DNA from 2 places in the Aquisalimonas asiatica genome. Region 2 is predicted to be linked to the other one. Evidence: predicted binding sites of a transcription regulator. Region 2 holds the regulator's gene; the other holds the start of a gene.
What was found. The regulator FliA, encoded in region 2, starts transcription of late flagellar genes. The targets are predictions, from matches to a motif close to GCTAAAGTTNNNNNNNNNNCNGCCGATA.
Positions count from the first base shown of each region.

Region 1: BMZ02_RS08055 (methyl-accepting chemotaxis protein) is a predicted target of FliA. The motif match lies at 4,772-4,799, and genes of this name have one in related genera.

Region 1 is NZ_FOEG01000003.1:16,315-23,748, forward strand. It holds gene BMZ02_RS08035 (acyl-CoA synthetase) at 1-823, shown strand, start outside; gene BMZ02_RS08040 (porin) at 919-1,935, opposite strand; gene yoaA (DNA repair helicase YoaA) at 2,116-4,032, opposite strand; gene BMZ02_RS08050 (disulfide bond formation protein B) at 4,112-4,630, opposite strand; gene BMZ02_RS08055 (methyl-accepting chemotaxis protein) at 4,872-7,175, shown strand; gene sufU (Fe-S cluster assembly sulfur transfer protein SufU) at 7,163-7,434, opposite strand, start outside.
Region 2 is NZ_FOEG01000001.1:794,983-802,416, reverse strand. It holds gene flhB (flagellar biosynthesis protein FlhB) at 1-359, shown strand, start outside; gene flhA (flagellar biosynthesis protein FlhA) at 434-2,593, shown strand; gene flhF (flagellar biosynthesis GTPase FlhF) at 2,603-3,988, shown strand; gene BMZ02_RS03740 (MinD/ParA family protein) at 4,074-4,922, shown strand; gene BMZ02_RS03735 (RNA polymerase sigma factor FliA) at 4,919-5,647, shown strand; gene cheY (chemotaxis response regulator CheY) at 5,783-6,175, shown strand; gene BMZ02_RS03725 (protein phosphatase CheZ) at 6,186-6,950, shown strand; gene BMZ02_RS03720 (chemotaxis protein CheA) at 7,042-7,434, shown strand, end outside.

The sequences.
Region 1 (7,434 bases), on a different contig from region 2:
CGGGGCGCCGCTGGTGCTGAACATGCTCACCAGCGCACCGGAGGCGAGCACGGCACGCTTCGATCACAGCGTCACAGCCTACGTGGGCGGTGCCGCTCCACCGGCGGCGGTCATTGGCGCCCTGGAAGGGATTGGCATCCACGTCATCCACCTCTACGGGCTGACCGAGACCTACGGCCCGTCGCACTACTGCGCCTGGAAGCCGGAGTGGGACGCCCTGCCCCTGGACGAACAGGCCAGCATGGCGTCACGGCAGGGCGTGCGCTACCTGAGCGTGGAAGAGACCATTGTCGCCGACCCGGACACCATGGCACCCGTGCCCATGGATGGCACAACCATGGGCGAGATCATGGTGCGCGGCAACTCCGTCATGACCGGCTACCTGAAGAACCCGGAGGCCACCGCGGAGGCGTTCCGCGGCGGCTGGTATCACACCGGGGATCTGGCGGTCTGGCACCCGGACGGCTACCTGGAGATCCGCGACCGGGCCAAGGACGTGATCATCTCCGGGGGCGAGAACATCTCCACCATCGAGGTGGAGGACGCCCTGTACAAGCACCCGGCCGTGCTGGAGTGTGCGGTGGTGGCGGCACCCAGCGACCGCTGGGGCGAGACCCCCTGCGCCGTGATCACCCTGCGGCCGGACGCCGGTGAGGTCACCCCGGCGGACATCGTCGCCTTCTGCCGGAAGCGGCTCGCCGGATTCAAGATCCCGCGCCACGTGCTGTTCGAGGCGTTGCCGAAGACGTCCACGGGGAAGATCCAGAAGTTCGTGCTGCGGGAGAAGGTGGCGGCGCTTACGGATGGGGAGATGGTGCGGTAGCCGAACTCTTGTGCTGATGAGGTCATCGGTGCTGAAGCCCCTCCCACCGGAAACCCGCCAGTGGGAGGGGCTTCAGCCCCGATCGGCCAGCCGACTCAGAAGTTGTACACCAGCCCCGCGGCCACGCTGCGGGCCGTCTCGCCCACACCACCGTCGGAACGTCCCAACGTACTGGCTTCCACCCACGGCTGCCGGTTCTGGGCGTCGTCATTGTCGATCTGCGCGTAGTTCAGGTAGAAGCGCAGCTCGTCGCTGTAGTGGTAGTCGGCGCCCACGGCGATCATGTCCGCATCCTGGTCGCTGTCATCGGCGCTCAGCACGTAGTACTGCCCCTTGAGGAAGATATCTCCCACCAGGGCGTAGCGCAGGCCCACGCCGAAGGCGTCGTCGGACGGCCGGCCACCGCTCTGGGCGAGACCGGTCACGCGCACATCGGCCAGATCGTAGCTGGCGGCCACACGGGTCATCTCCCGGATCCGGTCGCCGCCCTCGTTCCAGCGCTCATGGGAGACCGCCGCGTAAGCCGGGCCCTGCTGGTAGGTCAGGGACGCGCTCCAGGCATCGTCATCATTGCTGTCAGCGGCATTGTCGTCGCTGTCTCCATCAGCGCTGTAGTGCACGTCCACGAACACCCCGCCGAAGGACGGCGTGCGGTAGGCGATGCCGTTGCGAAAACGCTCGTCCACGCCCTGGTTGCCGCCGTAGTTCCCGCGCACGATGTTGCGCGCATCGCCCACCTGGTTGCCGAAAAGATCCGTGCGGCTGCGCAGGGTCTTGTTGGGCGTGTCGAAGCGGCCCGCACGCAGCAGCCCCCAGTCACCCTCCAGCCCGGCGAAGCTGTCGCGGGAGGTAATCGATTGGTCGCCACCATTGTCGATGTCCACCTGCCCTTCCAGCTGCACCAGGGCACGCAGGTTGGGGCCGACGTCGTGCCCGGCACGGAAGCCGAGGCGGCTGGCATTACTGGAGAGGTTGAAGGCGCTGTAGTCATCACCATCGTCCAGGTGGCTGAACGCCAGGTGGGCCTGACCATAGACTTCAATATCGGCCTGGGCCGCGGAGATGCCGCTGACGCCCAGAGCGAGGGCGGCAACCAGGGGAAGGCGCTTCATGATGTGCTCCTGTCATTTCTTATGCATGATTGGCATTAACGCGGGCAGTCTAGGGCGTGCTCCGGCCCTGTTGCGTTGACTCCCGTCACGATTTTCACTGGCGCAGTTGCCACAGGGCGACGTCCGCGGCGGCGATACTGATCGCTCCGGCGGATGATGGCAACCCTGTGCCGTGCTTTCCTAATCCGCGCGGGCGAGAAACGCCTGGACCGCCTCCAGATCCCGGGTCCGGCGCATGGGCGGCAGGCTGTTGAGAAACAGCCTGCCGTAGGACTTCCCGGTGAGACGCGGGTCACCGATCATGAGTACGCCGTAGTCCGATGCATCACGGATCAGTCGCCCCACCCCCTGGCGCAGGGCGATCACCGCCTGAGGAATCTGGAAATCCCGAAACGGATTGCCGCCGTGACGCCGGAGGAAATCGATGCGCGCCTGGGTCACCGGGTCGGCCGGCGAGGCGAAGGGCAGGCGATCGATGATCACCGCCGACAACGCCTCACCCTTGACGTCCACCCCTTCCCAGAAGCTGCCCGTCCCCAGGAGCACCGCGTTACCGGCCTCGCGGAAGCGCTCCAGCAGGAGGTTCTGGGAGGCATCGCCCTGCACCAGGACCGGGTACGGCAGATGGTCCCGCATCAACGCCGCCGCCTGCTGCAGTGCCCGATGACTGGTGAACAGCACGAAGGCCCGCCCGCCGCTGGCCCGGATCACCGCCTCGGCGCGCTCGATGAACGCCTCCGTGTAAAACGGACTGTTGGGCTCGGGCATGCCGGCAGGCGCATACAGCAGCGCGTTGCTGGCGTAATCGAAGGGGCTGTCCACACGCAGGGTGGACGTCTCCCGGTCCAGCCCCATCCGCTCCAGAAAGTGATCGAAACCCTCGTTCACCGACAGGGTGGCCGAGGTGAACACCCAGGCAGCGGGGTGCTTTTTCATGCGCGCCTGGAACGGCTGGCCCACATCCAGTGGCGTCAGCCGCAGGATGAACGCCTGCTGGTAGGTCTCGAACCACTGCACGAAGGCCTCTGCCTCACCGTCGGCGAAACGGTCGAGCAGTGACGCCATGTCCCGGGCGCGGCGGTAGCAGTTCTCGAGGCCGCGCCCCCGCTCCGCCAGCGTCTCCAGCACCTCGGCCAGGGCGCTCGCGGCGGCGCGCAGGTGAATGAGTGCATCCACGGCCTCCTCGCCATCTCCGAGGCTGTTCCAGGCCGCTCGCTGCCCGGCCTCCCCCAGGGTCAAGCGAAAGTCCTGGACGGCCTTGCGCAACACGTCGAGGCAGTCCGGCAGCGCCGGCTGATCGCCAGCGTCGCGCAGGTACTCCGCGTGGGTATCGCGGATGAGCTCCTGGAGCTGACGGCTGCTCACCGCCACGCCGAAGAACTGGGCGGCCACATCGGGCAACTGGTGCGCCTCGTCGAGGATGTAGGCGTCGGCCGAGGGCAGCACCTCACCAAAGCCGCCCTCTTTCAGGGCCATGTCGGCAAGCAGCAGGTGGTGATTGACCACCAGCAGATCCGCCTCCTGTGCACGGCGCCGGGCCGCCATGAGAAAGCAGTCGTCATAGAGCGGGCACTCCTGGCCGAGGCAGTTGTCGGCGGTGGAGGTGGCCCGCCCCCAGATCGGCGCATCGTTGGGGACCTCAGCCAGCTCGGAGATGTCGCCGCTATCCGTCACCGCCGCCCACTGGCGGATCGCCTGCAGCTGGGCACCGGTGCCGGGGCGGTCGAACCGGGCGTCCACCTCGGCCAGATCGGTGCGGTAGAGACAGAGGTAGTTGGTGCGCCCCTTCAGCAGTGCAGTCCGCCGGGGCAGGTCCAGTGCGTCGCGCAGCAGCGGGAGGTCCTTCTGGTAGAGCTGATCCTGCAGGGTCTTGGTGCCGGTGGAGACGATCACCCGCTTGCCGGAGAGCAACGCGGGCAGGAGATAGGCAAAGGTCTTGCCCGTGCCGGTGCCCGCCTCGGCGATCAGCGTCTCACCGGCGTCGATCGCCTCCGCCACACCACGCCCCAGGGCCTGCTGTTCCTCGCGGGGCTGGAAGCCGGGCAGCGCCCCTGCCAGCGCCCCGTCGGGCCCCAGGTGGTGGTCGATGTCGTTCACGGAGGCTCTCCCGCTGTCCGCTGGCCGGTACCGGTCGAGCACGGGATGGTACTAACCTTTCAGCAGGTAAAGCCAGGTCTCAGCGCGGCCGCCGGCAGATCCACAGGGCCCAGAGGCCGAGCAGCGCGTACCCGGCCAGGGTCCAGCCCGGCAGGGTCAGGCCGAGGACCTCGTGCACTTCCGCACACTCACCGGAGCCGGCAAGCACCATGGCGATGACTTCCGTGATCGGAAACGCATCGACCATGTAATCCAGCCCCGGACCACAGGCGGGCACCTCTTCCGGAGGCAGGCTCTGGAGCCAGAGGTGGCGGCCCGCGACGCCGACGCCCACGGCAGCAACCAGCGCGCCGAGCACACCGTAGAAATAACGCCCCCAGAACGGCGCGCCATGAAGGAAACCGATCAGAAACACCACCGCGAGCGCGGCGAAGACAAGGCGCTGCACCATGCAGAGCGGGCAGGGCTCCATACCACCGATATACTCCAGCCCGTAGGCGGCTGCGAGAATCAGCAGAGTGACAATCAGCGCGGTGCCATGACCCCAACGCTGCCGCTGACGCATCTGCGTTTCGGCGGTGGCAAACATTGAACGCATTCAAACGCCTCGTATCCGGTTCCGAGCGCCAGACTACCAGAAGCGTTCAAATGTAAAAGACGCAGATTGTCACAGTTTTTGACAGCCAGCGTGATTTGTCCAGATGACGCTGATCCGCGACACCCGGATGGTCACTGGCGAACTCAAGTATCGGCAGTCCCGGCCGTTATTCTATATTGAGGTGTCGCCCCCCTCACCGGGCGGCCCTGATGATAAGAACGACCGGAGCGAGGAGATACCCATGCGCCTTCCCTGGATCAGCGCCCGGACACGACGGGAACCCGCCACGGAACGTGACCGCAGTGCGCCCGTGGATCACACAGGGCTGATCGAACGCCTCGGCAGCCACGCGGACGGACTGCACGGCGAAATCGACCAGATTCAGCAGGAGCTGGTGGCGGTCAGTGACCGGGTTGACCAGGAGGCCAGGCGGTTTCAGTCACTGCTGGACCTGGGCCGGCAGCTCGCCCGCACCAACGAGACCACGGAAGGCGCCGCCCGCGAGGCACGGGAAGCCACCACCGAAGCGGACCGCGCCGTGGAAGACTCCCGCGCCACACTGACCCGCTCCCTGGACGACATCACCGCCCTGACCGACGCCGTGTCGGCCACCGAACAGGAGATCGGCAATCTCGACGCTGCCCTGGAGGGGGTTGGCAGCGCCGCGGACTCCATCGCCACCATCGCCAAGCAGACCAATCTGCTGGCACTGAACGCCACCATCGAGGCCACCCGGGCCGGCGGAATCGGCCGCGGTTTCGCCGTCGTCGCCGAGCACGTGAAAGAGCTGGCCAAACAGACCGGCCAGGCCACGGAGGAGATCAGCGGCATCCTCGACGAGCTCCGGGAACACGCGCGCAAGCTGATCGACCGTGCAAGTCACTGCACCACCCTGACCGGCACCATCCAGACCGGCACCAGCACCGTGCAGGACCTCCTGGACACCGTCGGCGGTGCCATGGCCGCGGTGGACGGCGCCTACACGCGCATCAACGAGTCGGTGCGCGAGATCAACAGCTCATGCCGGAAAACCGTGGACGGTCTTGAGGGCATGAGCGGGGAAGTGGACACCACCCGCAACGCCCTCACCGAAGCCCGGGACAATGCCCGCCAGCTTGCCGGCACGGCGCAGACCCTCTCGGCCGGCCTGGGTGACGACAACACCGCCGCCGACGCCGAGCGCCTGATCCAGGAGACCGCCAGCACCACCGGCACGCTGACCGTCTACGTCTCGGACGTGGCCGGCGCCGTCAACCAGGTGGAGGAGCGTGTCGCCCACGAAGCCGCCATGCTGGAGACCTTCTCCCGCGCCACGGGACAGCTGGAGGCCGCGGGCCAGTCCGTACAGGAATCCGCCGACGAGGCCCGGCAGAGCGCGGAAACCACCGCGAGCAGCCTCAGCGCCGCCTCGGAGGACATCCGCTCCACCGTCACCGACCTCCAGGACATGACCGGGCAGGTGGGGCAGATGACCACCGAGCTGTCGCAGCTGCAGGATGCACTGCAACGGATTCACAAGGCGTCCACCAGTATCTCGGCCATCGCCAAGCAGACCAACTTCCTGGCCGTCAACGCCAGCATCGAGGCCGCCCGCGCCGGGTCACGCGGCCAGGGCTTCGCCGTGGTGGCGGAACAGGTCAGCGCTCTGGCCGAAGAGACCGGGCAAGCCACCCAGAGCATCGAACAGACACTGGAAGGATTGTCCGACACGGCGGAGACCCTGGCGGCCAAGGGCCGCGACGGCGCCAGCCGCGCCGAACGCGTGCAGGCGGACTCCCGGAACATCAGCGAGGTCCTCACCACCCTGGAACAGGCCATTCGCCAGGTGGGCGAGCAGTCCCGACACATCCAGAGTGCCACCGGCGAGATGAACGAGACCTGCAGCCGGGCGAGCCAGGAGCTGAACGAACTGCACGGCGAGGTACAACAATCCGCGCGCGACCTCACCAGCGCCAACGGCCGGCTGGACACGCTGCTCGGTGAAGGGCAGAAACTGCTCAACCTCTGCAACTCGGTGGACGTGGACACCGTGGACCGCTTTTTCATCAACAAGGCGCAGGAAGGTGCCAGGGCGGCGGGCGCGGCACTGGAGCAGGCACTCCGCGACGGGCAGCTCACGGAAGCGGACGTCTTCGACCGGGACTACGTCCCGGTGCCCGACACTGATCCGCAGCAGTACATGACCCGCTTCGTGGAGCTCACCGACACCCTGTTTCCGGCGTTCCAGGAGGAGATCCTGAGCTGCCACGACAAGATCCTCTCCTGCTGCGCCACCGACGATCAGGGTTACATTGGCACCCACAACCTGCACGTATCCAACCCCCAGCGCCCCGGAGACCGGGACTGGAACCTGGCAAACGCCCGTCACCGGCAGATCTACACCGACCGGACCGGACAGAGTGCGGCGAAGAACACCGAGCCCTTCCTGCTGCAGGCGTATCGGCGCAACATGGGCGAGCGGTTCGTGCTGACCAAGGACGCATCCGCGCCCATCTACGTCCACGGCCGGCACTGGGGCGGTTTCCGGGTGATCTACGTTCCCTGACCCTGCTCCGTGGAAGCGGCGGCGTCATCATCGGCCAGCGCCGCCGACAGCGACGCCCACGGCAGGCCGGCGCACTTGAGGCGGGACGGGAACGCGCGCACCGCCAGCAGGGGCTGCAGGGTCTCCGGGACGACAGCGGTCTCGTCGCCGTCCAGGGCGCGGTTGAAGGCGTCCATGACGGCCAGTGCGTCATCCACGCTTCGCCCTTCCAGGACCGTGGTCAGCAGTGACGCGGAGGCGGTGGCGATGGCGCAGCTCT
Region 2 (7,434 bases):
CGACCCACTTCGCCATCGCCCTGCGCTACGACCAGGAGCGCATGCGCGCACCGCAGGTTGTGGCCAAGGGGATGGATGTGCTGGCCCTTCGGATCCGCGAAGTGGCGCAGGAGAACGAAATTCCGCTGTTCGAAGCGCCGCCGTTGGCACGGGCCTTGTATCACACCGCCGAGCTGGAGCAGGAGATCCCCGCGGGGCTCTACCTGTCCGTGGCGCAGGTGCTGGCCTACATCTATCAGCTGCAGTCCGCGCGCAGGCAGGGCGGCAAGCGGCCTGAGCGGCCCGAGCCGGGGGTCCCGGACGAGTTCGCCGGTTACGCGGCCACCGACACGGACGACCCTGGCGCGACGCGCCACTGAGGCCACCGGCGCCAACTTTCTGACACAACCGCATCACTGACGCCGTGAAGGCGCTGGAGACCTGGAAACCCATCATGGCAACAGCCGTGCTCGACAATCTGCGCATGCTGGTGCGTAACGGTCTGGGAACGCCGATTCTGCTCATGGCCCTGCTGGCCATGATGATCGTGCCGCTACCGCCGTTGGCGCTGGACATGCTGTTCACGTTCAACATCACGCTGTCGCTGGTGGTGATGCTGGTGGCCGTCTACACGCCGCGGCCGCTGGAATTCGCGGTGTTCCCGACGGTGCTGCTGATCGCAACGCTGCTGCGACTGGCGCTGAATATTGCGTCCACGCGCGTGATTCTTCTCGAGGGCCATACCGGCACCGACGCCGCCGGGAACGTGATCCAGGCCTTCGGGGATTTCGTGGTGGGCGGCAACTACGCCGTGGGTCTGGTGGTGTTCGGGATTCTGGTCATCATCAACTTCGTGGTGGTGACCAAGGGCGCCGGGCGTATCTCGGAGGTCACGGCGCGGTTTACGCTTGACGCCCTGCCCGGCAAGCAGATGGCCATCGACGCCGACCTCAATGCCGGCCTCATCGATTCCGAAACCGCGAAGAAGCGGCGCGAGGAAGTCGCCCAGGAGGCGGACTTCTACGGCTCCATGGACGGTGCCTCCAAGTTTGTCCGTGGCGATGCCATCGCCGGCATTCTGATTCTGTTCATCAACATCATCGGCGGACTGTTCATCGGCATTCTCCAGCACGGCATGCCGTTCCAGTCCGCCATGAACAACTACACGCTGCTCACCATCGGTGACGGGCTGGTGGCACAGATTCCCTCCCTGGTGCTGTCCACCGGGACCGCCATACTGGTCACGCGCGTGTCGTCCTCCCAGGACATGGCGGGCGAGGTGGTCCGCCAGCTGCTGGGTAACCCCAAGGCGCTGGCGGTGAGCGCCGCGGTGCTCGGCATCATGGGGCTGGTTCCGGGCATGCCGAATCTGGCGTTCCTGACCCTGGCCGCCATTGCCGGGTTCTTCGCCTGGCGCATTCACAACAACCCGCCGGTCGAGGAGACCGTGGAGACGTCCGCGGCACCGCGGCGGGCCGGGCCGGCGGGGCGCGCTGCAGCCGGGTCGGGTGGCGACGGTCAGGCACCGGTTGCCACGCAGGGCGGCGATAACCAGGAACTCACCTGGGACGATGTGCCGCCCGTGGATACGGTCGGCCTCGAGGTGGGGTACGGGCTGATCCCGCTGGTGGACCGCAACCAGGGCGGGCAGTTGCTGAACCGGATCAAGGGTGTGCGCAAGAAGGTCTCGCAGGATCTCGGCTTTCTGGTGCCGTCCGTGCACATCCGGGACAACCTCGACCTTGGTCCCAACAGCTATCGCGTGAGCGTGCTGGGTGTCCCCATGGCCGAAGCGGAGTTGCAGCCCAGCCGGGAGATGGCCATCAATCCGGGCTCCGTGAGCGGTGAAGTGAAAGGGCAGGCGGCGCGGGACCCGGCGTTCGGCCTCGATGCGGTATGGATCGAGCCGTCCCAGCGTGACCTGGCCCAGAGCCACGGCTACACCGTGGTGGATGCAAGCACCGTGGCGGCCACGCATCTCAGTCAGATCATCCAGTCCCACGCCCATGAGCTGCTCGGGCACGAGGAGGTGCAGAAACTGCTGGACATCCTCGCCCGCAAGCAGCCCAAGCTGGTGGAGGAGCTGGTGCCCAACACGCTGCCCCTGTCGACGGTGGTCCGGGTGCTGCAGAACCTGCTGGAGGAGCGAATTCCCATCCGCGACATGCGCACTATCGTCGAGACGCTAGCGGAGCACGGCCAGGCGATCAAGGACCCCTCGGCGCTGACCGCGCGGGTGCGCGAGGCGCTGGGGCGGATGATCGTGCAGAACGTGGCCGGCATGTCCGACGAGCTGCCGGTGATCACCCTGGATCCGCAACTGGAACAGTTATTGCTTAGTTCAGTGCAGGGCAACGGTGACGGCACGGCCGGTCTTGAACCCGGACTGGCGGATCGTCTGCAGCGGTCCCTTGCGGATTCCGCGCAGCGTCAGGAAGTTGCGAACCAGCCGGCGGTGCTGCTGACGGCGCCGCAACTGCGAAGCTGGATCTCGCGTCTGACGCGGCACAACATCGAAGGGCTCAATGTCCTGTCGTACAACGAAGTGCCGGACGAGAAACGAGTCAAAATCGTGGCGTCCATCGGTCAACAACAGGTGGCTCAGGGCAGCTAAGGTGAATTCATGAAGATTAAGCGCATCCACGCCGATACCATCCGTCAGGGGATTCGCCGGGTCCGGGAAGAGATCGGGCCGGAAGCGGTGATCCTGTCCACGCGCGAGCGTGGCCAGGGTGTTGAGGTGATCGCGGCCATGGACTTCGACGAGGACAGTCTGCGCGAGCAGGCGGATCGCGATGATCGCCGGATGTCGTCATCGACGCGCCGCACCTCGGGGAGTGCCGCGGATACCGAGGCGACCAGCGGCACCGCCGACTTTACCGAGATGCTGCGGCGTGCAAGGCAGCAGTCCGGTGTCGGCGCCCCCGAGCCCGGGCGCCGTCAGCGGATTGACGTGCACGTGGACGACCCGTTGACGGAAGACGATCTGAATTCGGGGTCGGCCGAGTCGGCAGCGGTGACCGAGCTGCGCCGGGGGCCCGAGCGGACGGAGCGCCCGGATGAGGTGGCCGGCCGGGACGACGAGTCCGTGGAAGCCATGCGCAGCGAGCTCAAAGTGCTGCGGACGCTGTTCGAGAATCAGCTCTCCATGATGGAGTGGCAGCAGCAGGGCAAGAGTCATCCGGGGCGCACGACACTGCTGCGGCAGCTGACCGAGATCGGTTTCGGCCCGGATGTGTGTCGCCAGCTCGCCAACCGCGTGGACGAGAAGCTGGAGCCCGAACTGGCACTGCGGCATGCGCTGCATACCGTGAAGCGCCATCTGCCGGTGAAAGAGGATGACCTGCTCGACCGCGGCGGCGTGGTCGCGCTGGTGGGCCCCACGGGGGTCGGCAAGACCACGACGGTGGCCAAGCTGGCAGCCCAGTTTGCCCTGCGTCACGGTCGACGCAAGGTTGCACTGGTGAGCACGGACAACGTGCGCATCGGTGCCCAGGACCAGTTGCGCAACTTTGCGCGGATCCTGGGCGTGACGGTACAGACCGCGAATTCCGCCGAAGAACTGGAGACGGTGCTCGCCGACCTCTCGGACAAACGCCTCGTCCTGGTGGACACTGCCGGGGTCAGCCAACGGGACATGCGGCTCGCGGAGCAGTTCACCACGTTGAAGGGCGTGGGTGATCGCATCCGTAGTTACCTGGTTCTGTCGGCGAACACGCAGCTGGCGGCTCTGAACGCGACGGTGAAGTCCTATGGCGGCGTGGCGCCGTCCGGATGCATTCTCACCAAGACCGATGACGCCGCCAGCCTCGGCGCAGCGCTTACCGTGCTGCTGCGCCACCGGCTGCCGGTGAGTTTCCTGGGCAACGGTCAGCGGGTGCCGGAGGATCTCATGCCGGCCGATGCCGGCCGTCTGGTGCAGGATGCGCTGAAACTTGTGGAAGAGTACGGCCAGGAAGTGGACGACGAGCAGATGGCCGTGACCTTCTCGGTGGGTGGGTCGCACTGAGCGGCGCACATCATGGGGTCCCCGCGTCGCAGCGGCAGGAGTTCCCGGGGGGGCGCGCCATGACTGAACAAAGAGCACAGCGTTAATGGATCAGGCATCGAGTCTGACACGGGTCAAGGTGATCGCCGTTGCCAGCGGCAAGGGCGGAGTCGGCAAGACCAGTGTGTCCGTCAATCTGGCCGCTTCACTGGCGAGCGCGGGGAATCGCGTGCTGCTCATGGATGCGGATCTGGGGCTTGCCAACGTGGACGTCCTGCTGGGTCTCGAGACCCGGCACAACCTGTCCCACGTGGTGTCCGGGCAGGTGGAGCTGGAAGACATTCTGATTGATGGCCCGGGTGGCGTGCAGATCATCCCCGCCTCCTCGGGTGTCAAGGGAATGGCGGCACTCAGCGCCGCGGAGCAGGTTGGGCTGATCCGGAGCTTCAGCGAGCTGACCGGCGACTGGGACTACCTGATCATTGACACCGCCGCCGGCATCGCCGACAACGTGCTGACGTTCGCCCGGGCCGCCCGCGAGGTGCTCGTGGTGGCGTGCGACGAACCGTCGTCCATCACGGACGCGTACGCGCTGATCAAGGTACTCAACCGCGATTTCGGTCTACACCGTGTGCACATGGTCGCCAACATGATAGCCAGTGCCGCGCAGGGCCAGGAGCTGTACGGGAAGTTGCTGAGAGTGTGTGAGCGCTATCTGGACCTGACCGTCGCCTACATGGGCGGGATCCCCAGTGATGACGCGCAGCGTCGGGCGGTGCAGCAACAGCAGGCCGTGACCACGCTCTATCCCGGCAGCCCCTCTGCCCGGGCCTTCCGGGAGCTGGCGAAGCGCGTTGACCGGCTGCCCGCGCCAACTCGGGCGGAAGGGCATCTGGAATTCTTCGTGGAACGTCTCATTCAGTACAGTGGTGAAGCTGGGGAGGTGCTGTCATGAGTTCGCGCGCCGCAGCGTACTCGCAGGTGCAGGCGCAGACCGGGGAGAACGACCTGGTCGTTCAGAACGCCCCCCTGGTCAAGCGAATTGCCCATCATCTGCTTGCCCGGCTGCCCGAGTCCGTGCAGCTGGAGGATCTGATCCAGGCCGGCATGATCGGCCTGCTGGAGGCGGCCCGGCAGTTCGACGCCTCCCACGGCGCCAGTTTTCCGACGTATGCGGGGATTCGCATTCGCGGCGCCATGCTGGACGAGATCCGGCGGCTCGACTGGACGCCGCGGTCCGTCCATCGCCGTGGCCGGGAAGTGGCCCAGGCCGTTCGCGAGATCGAAAATCGTACCGGACGCGATGCCCGCGACAGCGAGGTCATGGAAGAACTCGGCATGAGTGCCGATGAGTACCACCAGACCCTGAATGACGTCTCCAGCGCCAAGCTGTTCAGCCTCGATGAGGTCTCTCCGGCCACCGGGGAGACCCGGGAGCATGAGGGGGACGATGAAGGGCCGGAACAGCACATCCAGAATGCCGGGTTCCGCCAGTCCCTGGTTGAAGCCATCGGGACGCTCCCGGAGCGCGAGCAGCTGGTGATGTCCCTGTACTATGAACAGGAGCTGAATCTGCGTGAAATCGGGGAAGTGCTCGGGGTCACGGAATCCCGGGTCAGCCAGATTCATGGGCGGATCATGCTCAAGTTGAGGGCGCGTCTTGCCGATTGGACAGAGTGACCGGGCGTTTGTATCGACCGTCAAAATCGCGACGTGTGCGGCAGAACGCAGGAACGCGCTCCGGCAGGGTGAGAGCGTTAACGAGACACCGACGTGTTCACCGCCTGATTAAAGCAAAGGTGATTGATTGTGAGTCTGGATAAAGACATGAGAATACTGATCGTGGACGACTTCTCCACGATGCGGCGCATTATCAGAAACCTCCTGCGCGAGCTTGGCTTCCAGAACACCCAGGAAGCCGATGACGGCAACACGGCGCTGCCCCAGCTCAAGAAGGGAGGCTTCGACTTTCTCGTCACGGACTGGAACATGCCGGGCATGGACGGGCTGACGCTGCTCAAGCACGTCCGTGCGGACGACGACCTCAAGCATCTTCCGGTGCTGATGGTGACCGCAGAGTCCAAGCGTGAACAGATCATCGAAGCGGCCCAGGCGGGCGTGAACGGTTACATCGTCAAGCCGTTCACCGCGGCAACGCTGGAAGAGAAGATCAACAAGATCTTCGACCGTATCGAATCGGCCGAGTGAGGGCAGGCGCATGACGGACGGCAGCCAGGATCTTGCCGCCTACGAAGCCAAGGCTCGCGAATTGCTGTCCTCGATCGAGGCCGGTGACGGGGAGGCCGTGGGCGAGGCGCTGGATGAGTTGACCCGCCTGCGCGAGACGGAGTTGTTCCGGGAGGTCGGCAAGCTGACCCGGGAGCTCCACGAGGCGCTGAAATCCTTCCGCCTGGACGGCCGGCTGAGCGACATCGCCGTCTCCGAGATTCCCGATGCCCATCAGCGGCTGAATCACGTCATCGAGCTGACCGAGAACTCGGCGCACCGGACGCTGACCGCGCTGGAAGAGTCCCTTGAGACTCTGTCCGGCATCAGCAGCGATGGCAAGACGCTGGCCGCGGAGTGGAAGCGGTTCCGCTCACGGCAGCTGTCGGCCACCGAGTTCCGCGGGCTCGGCCAACGGCTTGACCAGTTCTTCGAGCGCCTGGAGACCGAGGGCGACGCCATCCAGGAGAAGCTGACCGACGCGCTGATGGCGCAGGATTATCAGGACCTTACGGGCCAGATCATCCGCCGTGTCATGGACCTGGTGAGAGAGGTGGAGGACGGGCTGGTGTCCCTGATTTCCATCTCCGCCCCGCGACAGACGCAAGGAAAAGCTACGGAAGACGGGAAATCGGCCGACAAGAACACGGAAGATGCAATGAAACTGGAGGGGCCGCAGGTGCCGGGACAGGAATCGGACTCGGCGGTCAGTGGTCAGGACGAGGTGGATGACCTGCTCTCCAGTCTTGGTTTCTGAGTTCGCGCCGCATTGGTGAGTGGCGGGTCGGAGTGACGGCATCCCGGAAGCCCAGCGCGCGGGCGCGGGCCGGGTATCGCTTGGGGGCTTTATGGCAGTTGATACGCAAGACGACATCGTACAGGACTTCCTCGTGGAGTCCCGGGAGATCCTGGAGGAGCTGGGTGAGCAGCTCGTCCAGCTGGAGCGCGCACCGCAGGACCAGGATCTGCTCAACGCGGTGTTCCGCGGCTTCCATACCATCAAGGGTGGTGCGGGCTTCCTGGGCTTCGACCCGCTGGTGGAGATCTGCCACCGCACCGAAGACCTCTTCAACCTCCTGCGCAACGGTGAGCGCGAGGTCACCGCGGAGCTGATGGACTACGTCCTGCGTGCCCTGGACGTGGTGAACAACCAGTTCAGTGACCTGGGGAACGGCGAGGACCCGCGCGAAGCACCCGAAGAGCTTCTGCGCGCGCTGGAACTCCTGCAGGAGCAGGAGTCG